Regions from separate parts of the Solidesulfovibrio sp. DCME genome, predicted to be linked through region 1. Evidence: riboswitches for the same ligand, from Rfam matches in the RefSeq annotation. Region 1 holds a riboswitch; the other holds the start of a gene.
What was found. A riboswitch is a leader RNA that binds a small molecule or an ion and turns the genes downstream of it on or off. The one in region 1 is predicted to bind cobalamin.
Positions count from the first base shown of each region.

Region 2: it holds a riboswitch for cobalamin, as region 1 does, so the genes downstream of both, ACP59X_RS23320 (ribonucleoside triphosphate reductase) here and ACP59X_RS17630 (TonB-dependent receptor plug domain-containing protein) in region 1, are expected to answer to the same signal.

Region 1 is NZ_CP188261.1:3,982,247-3,989,599, reverse strand. Features, by position in the region: gene ACP59X_RS17640 (methylenetetrahydrofolate reductase) at 1-595, shown strand, start outside; gene ACP59X_RS17635 (FecCD family ABC transporter permease) at 743-1,510, opposite strand; partial or broken gene ACP59X_RS17630 (TonB-dependent receptor plug domain-containing protein) at 1,554-1,889, opposite strand; cobalamin riboswitch at 2,095-2,290, opposite strand; gene ACP59X_RS17625 (LysR family transcriptional regulator) at 2,430-3,320, opposite strand; gene metE (5-methyltetrahydropteroyltriglutamate--homocysteine S-methyltransferase) at 3,444-5,738, shown strand; partial or broken gene glyA (serine hydroxymethyltransferase) at 5,843-7,130, shown strand; tRNA gene ACP59X_RS17610 (tRNA-Lys) at 7,266-7,341, opposite strand.
Region 2 is NZ_CP188261.1:5,280,221-5,287,573, reverse strand. Features, by position in the region: gene ACP59X_RS23325 (anaerobic ribonucleoside-triphosphate reductase activating protein) at 1-391, opposite strand, end outside; gene ACP59X_RS23320 (ribonucleoside triphosphate reductase) at 573-2,765, opposite strand; cobalamin riboswitch at 2,898-3,122, opposite strand; gene ACP59X_RS23315 (hypothetical protein) at 3,392-3,670, opposite strand; gene ACP59X_RS23310 (ABC transporter ATP-binding protein) at 3,660-4,376, opposite strand; gene livM (high-affinity branched-chain amino acid ABC transporter permease LivM) at 4,379-5,602, opposite strand; gene ACP59X_RS23300 (branched-chain amino acid ABC transporter permease) at 5,586-6,503, opposite strand; gene ACP59X_RS23295 (branched-chain amino acid ABC transporter substrate-binding protein) at 6,561-7,353, opposite strand, start outside.

The DNA of each region.
Region 1 (7,353 bases):
GGGCGACTTGCCGCCGGGCGTCCTTCCGACGGCGAATTCCGGCTTCTCTCATGCTTCCGATCTCGTTGCCTTCATCAGGTTGCGGTATCCGGAAACGGGGATCGCCGTAGCCTGCTACCCTGAAGCGCATCCGGAAGCCGCCAGCATCGCCGACGACCTTGAATGGACCAAGCACAAACTGGATGTCGGCGCGGATTTCGCCATCACCCAGCTATTTTTCGACGTCCGCTGCTATAATGATTTCGTCGCCCGATTACGCCGCAGGGGTGTCGTCAAGCCTATCATTCCCGGCGTGCTCCCGCTTCTCAGCATGCAATCCCTGCACAGGATTCTCTCACTTTGCGGCGCGAGTATTCCGGTAAAACTGTACCTTGAGTTGGTGCAGGCGGACAAAGATGGCGGAAATGAAGCCGTACGGCGCAAAGGCATAGAAATCGCACAACGCCAAATTCGTGACCTTATTGAACAGGGAGCGTCAGGAATACATCTTTATACACTGAATAATGCGGATGCTTGTATCGATATATTGTCTGGTGTTGACTATTTCGATACTCAAAAGAAAATATCTAGCCCCTCACACGAGGTTGTGACCTGATGATTCCGCCATGGCTTGTAACAGACTGCTATGAAAAGCCCATCGCAGCCGTTCACCGGGATAATCACTCGTGATCCCGGTGAATGGGACGACTTCCCGGCAGAGCCGTGATGCGAGGCGTATCCGTGAACGGATTGCAGTCTACGGCTAGATTCCAGTCATGGTCGCGGTGGTGGTGACGAGCACGCCCTGCACAAGACGCACCCGCACCCCGAGGTTTGCGGCCGCCTCGTCGCCGAGAAGGAGCAGGTTCATCGTCTGAGACAAGGCGAAGACCAACATGGCCCCGGCGACGACGCACAGGGCGGGGATCGGCAAAGAACCCAACGTGGCCGAAGACGTGTCGCCCATGAGCCAGACCAGTGTGGCGTGCAAGGTATGATCCCTGGTCATGGAGAGGAAAAACATGATGGCGGCCGAACAGAAGGCATTGACCATGACGCCGGACAGGACAAGGGAGGGCGTTGCCACGTGCCCATCCCGTAGCGACAGGGTCACGGCCACGCCAAAGGCTGCCATTGCCCCGAAAAAGGCGAGCGGTCCGGCTCCCAGGAACGTGGGCAAACCGAGCAACATGCCGCCCACCACGCCGAGGGCCGCTCCACCGGACACGCCGAGGATATAGGGATCGGCCAGTGGATTGCGCACCAGCGTTTGGAAGACCAAGCCACTAAGAGACAGCGCGCCGCCGGCCAAGGCCGCCAGCAAGCTCCGGGGCAGCCGCAACTTCCAGACGATGGCCAGGACGGTCGGGTCGCAGGCGTCGCTTTGGGCAAGCGCCCGCAGCACATCGTGCAGGGGAAGGGAACTCGATCCAACGACAAGGCCGGTGATCAGGGCCGCCGCGAGCAGCCCGGCAAGGGGCAGGCAGACCAGGGTCAGCCGGACGGACAAGCCGGCGTCGGCATATTTCACGGCTGTTTCCCGGCCGCAGGCGCGGGCGGTTGGCCGAGGCCCCATACAGGACCGATCCGGGACCGCGCATGATCTCCACGCGTTCCACGTTGTCCAGGGGAATCAGCGCAAGATTGCCCGAGCCGGAGGGGTTGCCGTCCACCAGCACCAGGGTCTTGGCATCCATGTTCGCCCCTGGCGAGACATAAGTGTCGAACCCTCGCAGGCGAAAACTCGTGTAAGCGCCTGGGTACTGAATGGTCGTGCCCGGCGATTTCCGGGCGATCAGTTCGCCCAAGGTGTCCACGCCCAGTTGGTTGATTGTCTCCCGGCCGAGGACCTCGACATGGACGGGAACCTCGCTGGCCGGAGCCGGGGTGGCCGTGGCCGTGACGAGCATTTCAGGAAGGTTGAACGTGTCTTCCCGGTCCTCGGCCGCCAGGCCCAGACAGGGCAAGACCATGACGACAGCCAGCGCAGCCAGCACGCAACGCATAAAAAGACCTCCTGCTTCGTTGAAGAAGAGGAGGGCCCGAGGAAACACAGACACGACACCCCACCAATCAGACGGGGTGTTGTCCATGGGTCGGCTCTGCCTCGAAGCCCGCCATGACTTCTCGCAGGCTGGTCTCCCGGCTCAAGGATCGTCCTACTTGCCGCGCCTTCCCATCCGCGCCTTTGCGCGGACAGTGGCTGTGTGCGGTTTTCGTCCCCTTTCACGGTTGCGGGCCAGCGCCGGTTTCGCACCGGACTTCCCACTTAGCCGCATCGCGGATGCGGACCTGCGAGTTCAATAATGCAGAGTAGTTGCCCGGCTCATACAGATATTGTCAAGCCGGATTCCCTCTTGCGCCCTCTCCCGAGGGGGCGGGCACCAGCGCTGCCAAGAGTATAGGAGCGTGTAACCTTCGCAGCCAATCAGGGACACACTACCGAGGGGCTATCGATCACGATACGCACGCGCCAACTCCACAAAGGCCCTCAGGTAATCGATGTCGGCGTCTGCCTCGCGGATACCGAGAAATATTTTCTTGTCTATGCCTTGCGCTCCCAAGCGCACCGGGAACACGGCGAATTTGCCGGCGTTCTCTTCGACCAGCCAACGCGGCAAGGCGGCCACGCCCCGGCCGCTGGCCACCATTTGAAGCATGATCTCGGTGGTTTCAATCCGCTTGTGCTGTTTGGGGATGATGCCGGCAGGCGTGAGGAATCGGGAATAAATATCGAGCCGATCAATGTGGACCGGGTAGGTGATCAGGATTTCCGCTGCAAGCTGTTCCGGCTCAATATGGCTCGCTGCGCGCAAGGGGTGGTTCGGCCCGACGACCAGCACCTGCTCATAGTCGAACACCGGCTCGAAATATAAGCCTGTCTTGTATAATGGATCGGGAGTCACGAGCAAATCGATTTCATAGCCGACCAAGGCCCCAATTCCGCCAAACTGGAATTTCTGCTTCACGTCCATATCCACAGCCGGCCAGGCATCCAAGTACGAAGCTGCAATCTTCAGCAACCACTGGTAACATGGGTGACATTCCATGCCAACGCGCAACGTGCCGCGCTCACCCTGTGCGAACTGATGGAGCCGCTCTTCAATGTGAGCGAACTGCGGCACCAAACGATTCGCTACCGCTAATAAATAGGTTCCTGCCTGTGTTGGACGCAGGCAGCGACCTTCGCGACGCCATATTGCTACGCCGAGCGTGTCTTCCAGCTTGCGAATGCTGTGACTCAGCGCGGATTGCGTGAGGTGTAAATGCGCTGCGGCGGCAGTCAGCGAACCGTGCTGCGAGACGGCGCGGAGGGTCTCCAGGTGGATGCGCTCTAACATGGCCGGCTTCCTCATCTATGAGCAGACGTCATGAGAATGTGAGAAAATACCATTTTTGTTCATGGTTTCAAAGCGCTATTTGGCCATCCTGGCATCGCAATAAAATCAACCGGAGAGAGGGGTATGGCATACACGCACAATCTTGGCTTCCCGCGCATCGGGGCCGCACGCGAGCTCAAATTCGGCCTCGAATCCTATTGGAAAGGCACGTCTTCCCTCGATGCCCTCAAATCGTTGGGGGGCACCCTCCGCCAGCGCCACTGGCAGGAACAATTGGGCCTTGATCTCGTGCCCGTCGGCGACTTCGCCTTTTATGATCACGTGTTGGACATGAGTTTCACCTTGGGCAATCTGCCCCATCGCGTGCGCGCCTTCCACGGCGATGCGCTGGACAATTCCTTTCGCCTCGCCCGCGGTCGCTCGGCCCAGGCGGCGGACATTCAGGCACAATGCCGCGACGGTGTCGCTGCCGGAGAAATGACCAAATGGTTTGACACCAACTACCACTATATAGTCCCCGAGTTCAGCGCCGACACCGCGTTCAAGCTTGATGCCTCGCGCTTGCTAGAGCAATTGGCCGAGGCGAAGGCCCTGGGCGTCAACGCCAAGCCGGTGATCATCGGGCCTGTCACTTACTTGGCGCTTGGCAAGGCCAAGGACGGCTCCGACAAGCTCGCGCTGCTGCCTCGGTTGCTCCCTGTTTATGCCGCATTGCTGGACATGCTGGCCGCGCAGGGCGTGAAATGGGTACAGGTCGACGAGCCGCTTCTTGTCACCGAACTCGACAACGAGTGGAAGCAGGCAATGGTCACGGCCTATGAGGCCCTCAGGCGCAACGCCCCGAAGCTCCTGCTGGCTACCTACTTCGGCTCCCTGCAAGAGAACCTGCCGCTGGTCGCCGGCTTGCCGATCCAGGGCGTCCACCTCGACGCCGTCAACGCGCGCCACGAAGTCGATGATCTTCTTGCCCGATTGCCGGCTGATCGCGTGTTGTCCCTGGGGGTCATCAACGGCCGCAACATCTGGAAGGCCGACCTGAACGCCGTGCTCGACTGGTTGGAGCCTCTGGCTGGAAAACTGGGCGAGCGTCTGTGGATCGCCCCTTCCTGCTCTTTGCTACACGTTCCCGTAGATCTGGAGAGCGAACAGAAACTTGACGCCGAGGTTGCATCCTGGCTGGCTTTCGCCAAGCAGAAGCTTGGCGAGTTGCGGGTGTTGGCCGTCGCCCTGAACCAGGGGCGCGACGCGGTCCGGGCCGAACTGGATGCCAATCGCACCGCCATTGAGGCCCGACGCAGTTCGCCGCGCGTGAACAACCCGGGTGTCAAGTCCGCCCTTGCGGAAATCAGGCCGGAACTGGGACAGCGCAAGAGTCCCTATGCGCAGCGCGCAGCCAGCCAGGCCCCGCTACTCAATCTGCCGAAGTTTCCCACCACCACCATTGGCTCCTTTCCGCAAACGGCGGAAATCCGCCAGGTGCGCAGCCAGTTCAAGGCCGGCAAGGTCAACGAGGCCACGTACCGGGAAGCCATGCACGGGGAAATCGCCCGGTGCGTGCGCGAGCAGGAAGCACTCGGCCTGGATGTCTTCGTGCATGGCGAGGCGGAACGCAACGACATGGTCGAATACTTCGGCGAACAACTCGACGGCTACGCCTTCAGCCAATTCGGGTGGGTGCAGTCCTACGGCTCGCGCTGTGTGAAACCGCCCATTCTTTTTGGCGACATCGATCGCCCGAAAGCCATGACCGTGGCGTGGATCACCTACGCCCAGTCCCTGACCAACAAACCCATGAAAGGCATGCTGACCGGGCCGGTGACCATCCTGAACTGGTCTTTCGTGCGTGACGACCAGCCGCGCTCGGTATCCTGCAAGCAGCTCGCCCTGGCCATTCGCAAGGAAGTATTGGACCTGGAAAAGGCCGGGGTGCGCGTGATCCAGATCGACGAGGCCGCGTTGCGCGAAGGCCTGCCGCTGCGCAAATCGCAATGGAAGGAGTATCTGGATTGGGCTGTGGAGTCCTTCCGCATCACCGCCAACGGCGTGGCCGACGAAACGCAGATCCATACCCACATGTGCTACTCGGAGTTCAACGACATCATCGCGTCCATCGCCGACATGGACGCCGATGTCATCACCATCGAAACCTCGCGTTCCGACATGGAGTTGCTCGACGCCTTTGACGACTTCAACTACCCCAATGAAATCGGACCAGGCGTGTATGACATCCACTCGCCCAATATCCCAAGCCAGCAGCACATCGTCGACCTTATGCAGAAAGCCGCCGAGCGCATCCCTGCGGAACGCCTTTGGGTCAACCCCGATTGCGGCTTGAAAACCCGCCAGTGGAACGAGGTGATCCCGGCATTGACCAACATGGTCACCGCAGCGAAGGCGCTGCGCGCCACGTTTGCTTGATGCAATCTGGAATGAGCCGCGCGACATTGAACGCCGCGTGGCCCCGATACACTCCATCCCACCAGCCCGGCTCCGTGTCGGGCTGCGAATTTTGAGGTGCCCACATGTTTGAACGGATCCGCCATACTCTCGACCAGATCGATCCCGAGGTGTTCGCCGCCATCCAACAGGAAAATCGGCGACAGGAAGATCACATTGAGCTTATCGCTTCCGAGAACTACGCCTCGCCAGCCGTGCTGGCCGCCCAGGGATCGCAACTCACGAACAAGTACGCCGAAGGCTATCCCGGCAAGCGCTACTATGGTGGATGTGAACACTGTCGATGTCGTCGAGCAGTTGGCCATCGACCGCGTGAAACAACTCTTCGGGGCCGAAGCCGCCAACGTGCAGCCCAATTCCGGTTCACAGGCGAACCAGGGTGTGTTTTTCGCCGTGCTCAAGCCGGGCGATACAATCATGGGCATGAACCTTGCCGAGGGCGGCCATCTTACCCACGGCATGGCGCTGAACATGAGCGGAAAATGGTTCAATGTGGTCAGTTATGGTCTGGACGACCAAGAGGATATCGATTACGCCGCGCTGGAGCAGCGAGCCCGTGAAAGCAGGCCCAAGCTCATCATCGCCGGTGCATCGGCCTTCGCGTTGCGCATCGATTTCGAACGCATTGCCCATGTGGCCAAGGAGGCCGGGGCATTTTTCATGGTGGACATGGCACATTACGCCGGCCTCATCGCTGCAGGCGTCTACCCTAATCCCGTTGCGCATGCCGACTTCGTGACCACCACAACGCACAAGAGCTTGCGTGGTCCGCGCGGTGGGGTGATTCTCATGCGCGCCGAGCATGAGAAGGTTGTCAATTCGGCGATATTCCCTGGCATTCAGGGTGGGCCACTCATGCATGTCATTGCCGCCAAAGCCGTTGCCTTCAAGGAGGCGATGGCCCCGGAATTCAAAATATATCAGCAGCAGGAGTTGAAGAATGCAGCCGAATTGGCTGCAACCCTGGGCAGTCGCGGCCTGCGTATCGTTTCCGGGCGCACGGAGAGCCATCTGATGCTGGTGGGCCTGCGCGGCAAGCGGATCACAGGCAAGGAAGCCGAGCGCGTGCTGGGTTTGGCCCGTATCACCGTGAACAAGAACGCCATCCCCAACGACCCCGAAAAACCCTTCGTCACCTCCGGCATCCGTCTTGGAACACCGGCCATGACAACACGCGGCTTCGGAGAGGAAGAGTCGCGCATTGCCGGCGAGTTCATCGCTGATGTGCTCGATGCACCACAAGACGGCAGACGGCGTCAGTTTCGGCCGCTTAGGGTCGTGTCCGCACCGGTTGCCGCTCCTCTCGTGGACTGCCACGGAAAGAGTGGAGTGGGGAGCAACATTGCCTCCTGACAATGTCGCCCCCTAGGCGTGTTCCGAGGGATATTTTGTGTCCGGGACTATTCCGGGATTAGAAGTGCCTTTGGGCAAAAACAAAGGGTCACATGGCCCGGGTGCTTCCGGCATGTAACCCTTTGTAATTTTTACTGGTGGGCCATCAAGGACTCGAACCTTGAACCAACGGATTAAGAGTCCGCTGCTCTACCAATTGAGCTAATGGCCCGCGCGGCGCTTG
Region 2 (7,353 bases), 1.3 Mb from region 1:
CGTAGGCGGCGCGCGGGGCTTTCACGTCGAGCCCCACCCAGTCGCAAAGCGGCAGGACATCGGCCAGGGCCTCCGGGAACATGCCCGTGGTATGGAGCCCCGTCTTGAAGCCGAGCTCCCGCACGGCGGCAAGCGTCGCGGCCAGGCCCTCCTGGAGGGTGGGTTCGCCGCCGGAAAAGACCACGGCGTCGAGAAGCCCCCGCCGGCTCTCCAGCCAGGACAGCACCGAGGCGGCGTCGCGCTCGCCCTCGCCGCCGATTTTGCGCAGCGGTTCGTTGTGGCAGTAGGGGCAGCCCCAGGGGCAGCCCTGGCAGTAGATGACCGCCGCCAGGGCGTCGGGGAAATCCAGGGTCGAAAGGGGCGTCACGCCGCCGATGGTCAGTCCGTCCATCCGGGCTCCCTTACCGTTCCCGCTGGCCGGGGGCAAGGGGCGGCCGGCCGGGTGGCGCCGGCCGCCCCGATAGGCCTCGTGTGGCGTTCTGAAAAAAACAGGGAACTGTTTTTTTCAGAAAGAATAATTATTCAAATTATTATTCTCGAAATTCGTATGCACGAATTTCGAGAACGCGACACTAGGACGCGGTTGTCGGCTCCGCAAAGCAGACCCGCTCCTCGTACTCGCCCTGTTTGCCGGTGTTGAATGCCGACTTGGGCCGGTAATAGCCCATGACCCGGGTCCAGATCTCGCAGGCTTGCGTGCGGCCTTCGGCGGCGCAGCGGGGGCAGGTCTCCTGCTCGCCGGGAAGATACCCGTGGACGTCGCAGATGGAGAAGGTGGGCGTCACGGTCACGTAGGGCAGGGCGAAGCGCGACAGCGACCGGCGCACGAGGTTCTTGCAGGCCTGGGCGCTGGAAAGCCGCTCGCCCATGTAGAGGTGGAGCACCGTGCCGCCGGTGTATTTGCGCTGGAGCTCCTCCTGGCGCGAAAGGGCCTCGAAGGGGTCGTCGGTGAACCCGACGGGCAGCTGGGAGGAATTGGTGTAATAGGGCTTGTCGTCGGTGCCGGCTTGCAGGATGCCGGGGAAGCGTTTGCGGTCCTCGCGGGCGAAGCGGTAGGTGGTGCCCTCGGCCGGGGTGGCTTCCAGGTTGTAGAGGTGGCCGGTGCGCTCCTGGAACTCGGTCATGCGGGCGCGCACGTGGTCGAGGAGCTTGACTGCCAGGGCGTGGCCGGCCGGCGTCGCGATATTGTCCGCGTCGCCCGTGAAGTTGCGCACCATTTCATTGATGCCGTTGACGCCGATGGTGGAGAAGTGGTTGCGCAGCGTCCCCAGGTAGCGCTTGGTGTAGGGGAACAGCCCGGCGTCCATGCGGCGGCCGATCTCCTTGCGCTTGATCTCCAGGCTCGTGCGGGCGGTCTCCAGCAGCCCGTCCAGGCGCGCCACCAGGCCTGCCCAGTCGCCGCGATGCAGATGGCCCAGGCGGGCGCAGTTGATGGTGACCACGCCCACGGACCCGGTCTGTTCGGCGCTGCCGAAGAGGCCGTTGCCGCGTTTGAGCAGTTCGCGCAAATCGAGCTGCAACCGGCAGCACATGGAGCGCACCATGCCGGGCTCCAGGTCGGAATTGAGGAAGTTCTGGAAGTAGGGGAGCCCGTACTTGGCCGTCATCTCGAACAGGATGTCGACATTGGGCGAGTCCCAGGGGAAATCCTTGGTGATGTTGTAGGTCGGGATGGGGAAGGTAAAAACGCGCCCTTTGGCGTCGCCGGCGGTCATGACCTCGATGTAGGCCCGGTTGATGGTATCCATCTCGGCTTGCAGGTCGCCGTAGGTAAAGGGCATCTCCTCGCCGCCGATGACCGGGTGCTGGCCGCGCAGGTCCTCGGGGCAGGTCCAGTCGAAGGTCAGGTTGGTAAACGGCGTCTGGGTGCCCCAGCGCGAGGGGACATTCAAGTTGTAGATCAGCTCCTGGATGGACTGGCGCACCTGGGCATAGGAAAGCTTGTCCTTGCGGAGAAACGGGGCCATGTAGGTGTCGAAGCTGGAAAAGGCCTGGGCGCCGGCCCATTCGTTTTGCAGCGTGCCCAGGAAGTTGACGATCTGGCCCACGGCGCTGGAAAGGTGCCTGGGCGGGTCGGCCTCCACCTTGTCGGGGACGCCGTTTAAGCCCTCCTGCAAGAGCATTTTGAGCGACCAGCCGGCGCAGTAGCCGGCCAGCATGTCCAAATCGTGGATGTGGAGGTCGCCTTCTCGGTGGGCGGCGCCGACTTCCGGCGGGTAGACGTGGTTGAGCCAATAGTTGGCCACCACCTTGCCCGAAACGTTGAGGATGAGCCCGCCGAGCGAATAGCCCTGGTTGGCGTTGGCGGCCACGCGCCAGTCCTGGCGGTCGAGGTATTCGTTGACCGAAGCGGCCACGTCCACCACGGTTTTCCTGTCCTGGCGCAGGCGGGCGCGCTGCTCGCGGTAGACGGAGTAGGCGCGCATGGTGCGGAAGTGGTTGGCGGAAATCAGCGCCTGTTCGACCACGTCCTGGATGCGCTCGATGTCGGGGACCCCGCCGGAGAAGCGGTGGGACAGGACCTTGACCACCTGCGCCGTGAGCAGGCCCGCCTCGTCGTCGCCGAAGTCGCCGGTGGCCGCGCCGGCGCGGCGGATGGCCGAGCGGATCTTGTCGGCGTCGAAGGGCACGACCTGGCCGTCGCGCTTGCGGATGCGGGCCGGGACGGCGGCCACGGCCGGCGGGCGGGCTTCGGGTTTTTCGGGGACATTTTCGGAACGGACGACATCGACGGCAAGGTTGCCGTGCTCGGTCGGCGAAAGCATGGGTGGTCTCCCTGGTCTGGGCTGGCGCGGTGGCGCCGGTTCGTGAAAGCGGTTCGGACAGGCGGCGCGGGGGCCAAGGCCCTCGCGCCTGCCGGGTCGCCCTCCCGCGAGGCTCCCTCGACGCCGCCGGCCGTTGGCCGACGGGCGTTGGCAGGTCTTCGGACTCGCGAACGGGCCGGCGGATGGCCGGGGTGCCTAGTGCCCGCCGCTTCCCGGAGGGGTGCTCCAGTGCTTGGTGGCGGGGGTCGTTTTCGCTTACCGCTGCGGGGCAGTTCCGGAATTGCGCCGGATTCCCTCTTTCGGCCCGTACCGCTCCCTCCCCCGGGGCGGACGGACACCAACGCAGCCCCACTGTATGGGAAAAGCGTTGGGCCGTGTCAACGCCGTCCGTCCCTTCCCCCTTGGCAAGGTTTTTCTGTCTCGGGAGGGGGATGGACCCTTTTCGAACAGCCTGACGACAGCGGGCGATTAAGGAAGGCGGCGAAAAAACTAGAGAACTATTTTTCTCTTATTTGTCCGCTAAATTGGCCAATCCGCCGGATCGCGCCCACCCGGCTCCCCCATTGGGGAGGTCCAGGAGGGGCACTGCCCCTCCTGGCCGCCGGAGGCATCTTCCCTTCTTCCGCCTACTTGTAATCCTTATCCGCGGCCTTGACCGTCTGCACGAGCCGCATGAAGTCCACGCCGGCCTGGTGCATGTGGGTGTAGTGCTCGGCGTAGTCGATGTCGATGCCGGACATGGACTGGGCGACGCGGATGTCGTCGAGGAAGCGGGTGACGGCGGCGGGGTCGGGGCTGTCGCCGAACTGGCGGGCAATGGCGTCAAGGACGAGGGCGCGGACGGCCTCGGCCTTATCCGGGCGCAGCCTGGCCAGGATGGCGGCGAGGGCGGGGTTATTGTCCAAGGTAGGCCTTCTTGATGTCCACGTTTTCGCGCAGGTTTTCGGCCGTGTCCTCCATGACCACGGTGCCGGTTTCCAGCACGTAGGCCCGGTCGGCCAGTTTCAGCGCGATGTTGGCGTTTTGCTCGACGAGCAGGATGGTCATGCCCCGCTCCTCGTTGACGTTGCGTATGATGCGGAAGATGTGCTGGGAGATCATGGGCGAAAGCCCCAGCGACGGTTCGTCGAGGAGCAGCATTTTCGGGCGGCTCATCAGCGCCCGGGCGATGGCCAGCATCTGCTGCTCGCCGCCGGACAGGGTGCCGCCGTGCTGCTTGCGCCGCTCGAACAGCACCGGAAACAGGCGAAAGACCAGGCCCAGGTCGGCCTCGATGCCGTCGGCGTCGCGGCGGAAAAAGGCGCCCATGTCCAGGTTCTCCCGCACGGTCAGGCGCGGGAAGATGCGCCGGCCCTCGGGCACCTGGCACAGGCCCATCTCGGGCAGCCTGTCGGCGCGCAGGTCGCGGATGGATTTGCCCTGGTAGCGCACGTCGCCGGCGCTGGCCCGCACGATGCCGCAGATGGTCATGAGCGTGGTGGACTTGCCGGCGCCGTTGGCCCCGATGATGGTGACGATCTCGCCCTCGTTGACGGTCAGCGTCACGTCGCGCAGGGCCTGGATGCGGCCGTAGTGGGCGCATACGCCCGTAAGTTCCAGGATGGCGGCCACGGCTACTCCGAATCGTCCGAACGTTTGCCCATCCGCGCCGCCGGCCAGAGTCCGGCCGGGCGCACCAGCATCATCACGGCCATGGCCCCGCCGAAGGCCAGCATGCGGTAGAGCTCGAAGCCCCGGAAGACCTCCGGCAGGGCGACCAGGGCCAGGGCGCCGAGGATGACGCCGGGAATGGAGCCCATGCCGCCCAGGACCACCATGGCCAGCACCATGGCCGACTCGATGAAGGTGAAGCTCTCGGGGCTGACAAAGCGCATGCGCGCGGCGAAAAAGGCCCCGGCCAGGCCGCCGAAGACCGCGCCCAGGGCGTAGGCCAGAAGCTTGAAGCGGAAGGTGTCCACGCCCATGAGCTCGGCCGCGGTCTCGTCCTCGCGGATGGCCTCGAAGGCCCGGCCGATGCGCGAGAAATTGATGCGGTAGACGGCGATGACCGTGAAGACCGCCAGGGCCAGAATGATGTAGTAGAGGTATTCGAGCTTGCGCAGCAGCAGGTACTCGAAGGAAAAGGAGCCGTCGGCAAAGGTCGGGATGTAGATGCCCGGGGCCTTGATGCCGAGGATGCCGTTGGGGCCGCCGGTCAGGGCCATCCAGTTGTTGAGCACGATGCGCACGATCTCGCCGAACCCGAGCGTCACGATGGCCAGGTAGTCGCCGCGCATGCGCAGGGTCGGGTAGCCGATGATGCAGCCGGCCGTGGCGGCGAAGACGGCGCAGATGGGCAGGCAGACCCAGAACGGCAGGGCGTAGTGCACCGAGAGCAGGGCGTAGGTGTAGGCGCCGACGCCGTAGAAGGCGATGTAGCCGAGGTCGAGCAGGCCGCACAGCCCGACCACCACGTTGAGCCCGAGTCCCAGGCAGATGTAGACCAGGACATTTATGGCCACGTCCTGGGCGTAGCGGTTGGTGATGAGCGGGTAGGCCAGGGCGAAGGCGGCCAGGGGGACGTAGAGCATCCAGCGCGGGGCGCGCGACAGGGTGCCGGTCACGCCGTCGCGGGCCCGGGCCAGGGGCGTGAGCACGGGGTCGAGGGCGCCGCGCTTGCCCAGGCGGAAAAGGACGAAGCAGACGGTCGCGGCCACGGCCACGCGCAGCCAGACCAGGAAGGAATCGGCGAAATGGAGCCTGCCGTCGCGGATGCCCAGAAGCGGCCACAGCAGCAAATAGAACCAGGCCAGGCCCAGCCCGAAATACAGCCAGGATTTCCTAGACCCGCGTGTCATCGACGTTTTCTCCCATGATGCCGGTGGGCATGAAATAGAGCACGAGGATGAGGATGACGAAGGCGAAGACGTCCTTGTACTCGCCGCCGTGGGGGATGTAGGCGGCGGCCAGGATCTCCACCATGCCGATGACGAAACCGCCGATCATGGCGCCGGTGATGTTGCCGATGCCGCCGAGCACGGCCGCGGCAAAGGCCTTGATGCCGGGGACGAAGCCCATGTCGTAGCGCACGGAGCCGTAGTAGAGCCCGACCATGATGCCGGCGGCGGCGGCCAGGGCCGCGCCGATGGCGAAGGTGGTGCTGATGACCTTGTCGGAGTGGATGCCGACCAGGGCGGACATGACCTTGTCCTGGGCCGTGGCCCGCATGGCCTTGCCGATGCGGGTCTTGTAGACCAGGGCGTTGAGCAGGAAAAGCAGCAGGGCGGTCACGGCGATGATGCCGATCTGCATGTAGCTTACGCGCACGCCCAGGGTCTCGAAGCCGCCGTGGGTGAATTCCGTGGGGTAGGCCTTGTCGTAGACACCCTGGGTCAGCATGAGGCCGTTTTGCAGGAAGATGGACATGCCGAGCGCCGAAAGGAGCACGGACAGGCGCGAGGACTGGCGCAGGGGCTTGTAGGCCACCTTCTCCACGGCCATGGCCAGCATGGCGCAGTAGCCCATGGCCAGGATCAGGGCGAAGGTCAGCCCGAACCAGGGATGGGCCTCCATGAGGCCCTGGGAGGCCATGTAGCTTAAAAGGATCACGCCCATGTAGCCGCCGGCGGCGAAGATCTCGCCGTGGGCGAAGTTAATGAGCGAAATGATGCCGTAGACCATGGTGTAGCCGAGCGCCACCAGGGCGTAGACGCCACCAAGGGTCAGGCCGTTGACCAGCTGTTGGATGAGGTATTCCATGCCGCCCGCGCTTTTCCGGGGGGAAGGCGCGCGGCCTTCCCCCCGGGTTCCATGCCGTTAGTACTTTTTGCCCGTCTGCGGGTCCCAGAAGTTGGCGAACTTGCCGTCCTTGACTACACGGATGATGTAGTTGGAGCCGGATTCGCCGTTCTTGGCGAACTTGATCTTCTTGGAGGCGCCGTCCATGTCCATCTTGAGCAGCTCTTCCTTGATCTTTTTCGGGTCGGTGGACTTGGCGGCCTTGATGGCGGAGAGCAGCGAGTAGGCGGCGTCGTAGGCGTAGGCCGAATAGGCGCCGGGCTTGCCGAACTTCTCGTAGGCGGCCATGAACTTCTTGTAGGCCGGGGTGGTTTCGTCGATGTAGCCGAAGGTCAGGTAGGCGCCCTCGGCGGCGTCCTTGGCGATTTCCATCAGCTGGGGATGGTAGACGGCGTCCTGGCCGATGATGGCGGCCTTGATGCCGGCGCGCTTGGCCTGGATGAGCATGAGCGCCCCGGAGGCGGAGTTTTGCAGGCTCATGTAGAAGACGTCGGGGTTGGCTTCCTTGATCTTGGTCAGGACAGCCGAGAAGTCCTTGTCGCCCTGGTTGACGTGGTCGTGCTCGATGACCTTGATGCCTTCGGCCTTGGCCAGCTTCTCGACGTTGTCGGCCAGGCCCTGGGAATAGGTGGTCTTGTCGTCGACGATGAAGATGGTCTTGCCCTTGAGGACGTCCTTGATGAACTTCATGGCGGCGATGGACTGGTCGTCGTCACGGCCGCAGACGCGGAACATGTAGGCCAGGCCGCGCTCGGTGACCTTCTCCGAGGTGGAGGCCGGGGTCAGCATGGGGATGTCGGCCTCGGCCAGG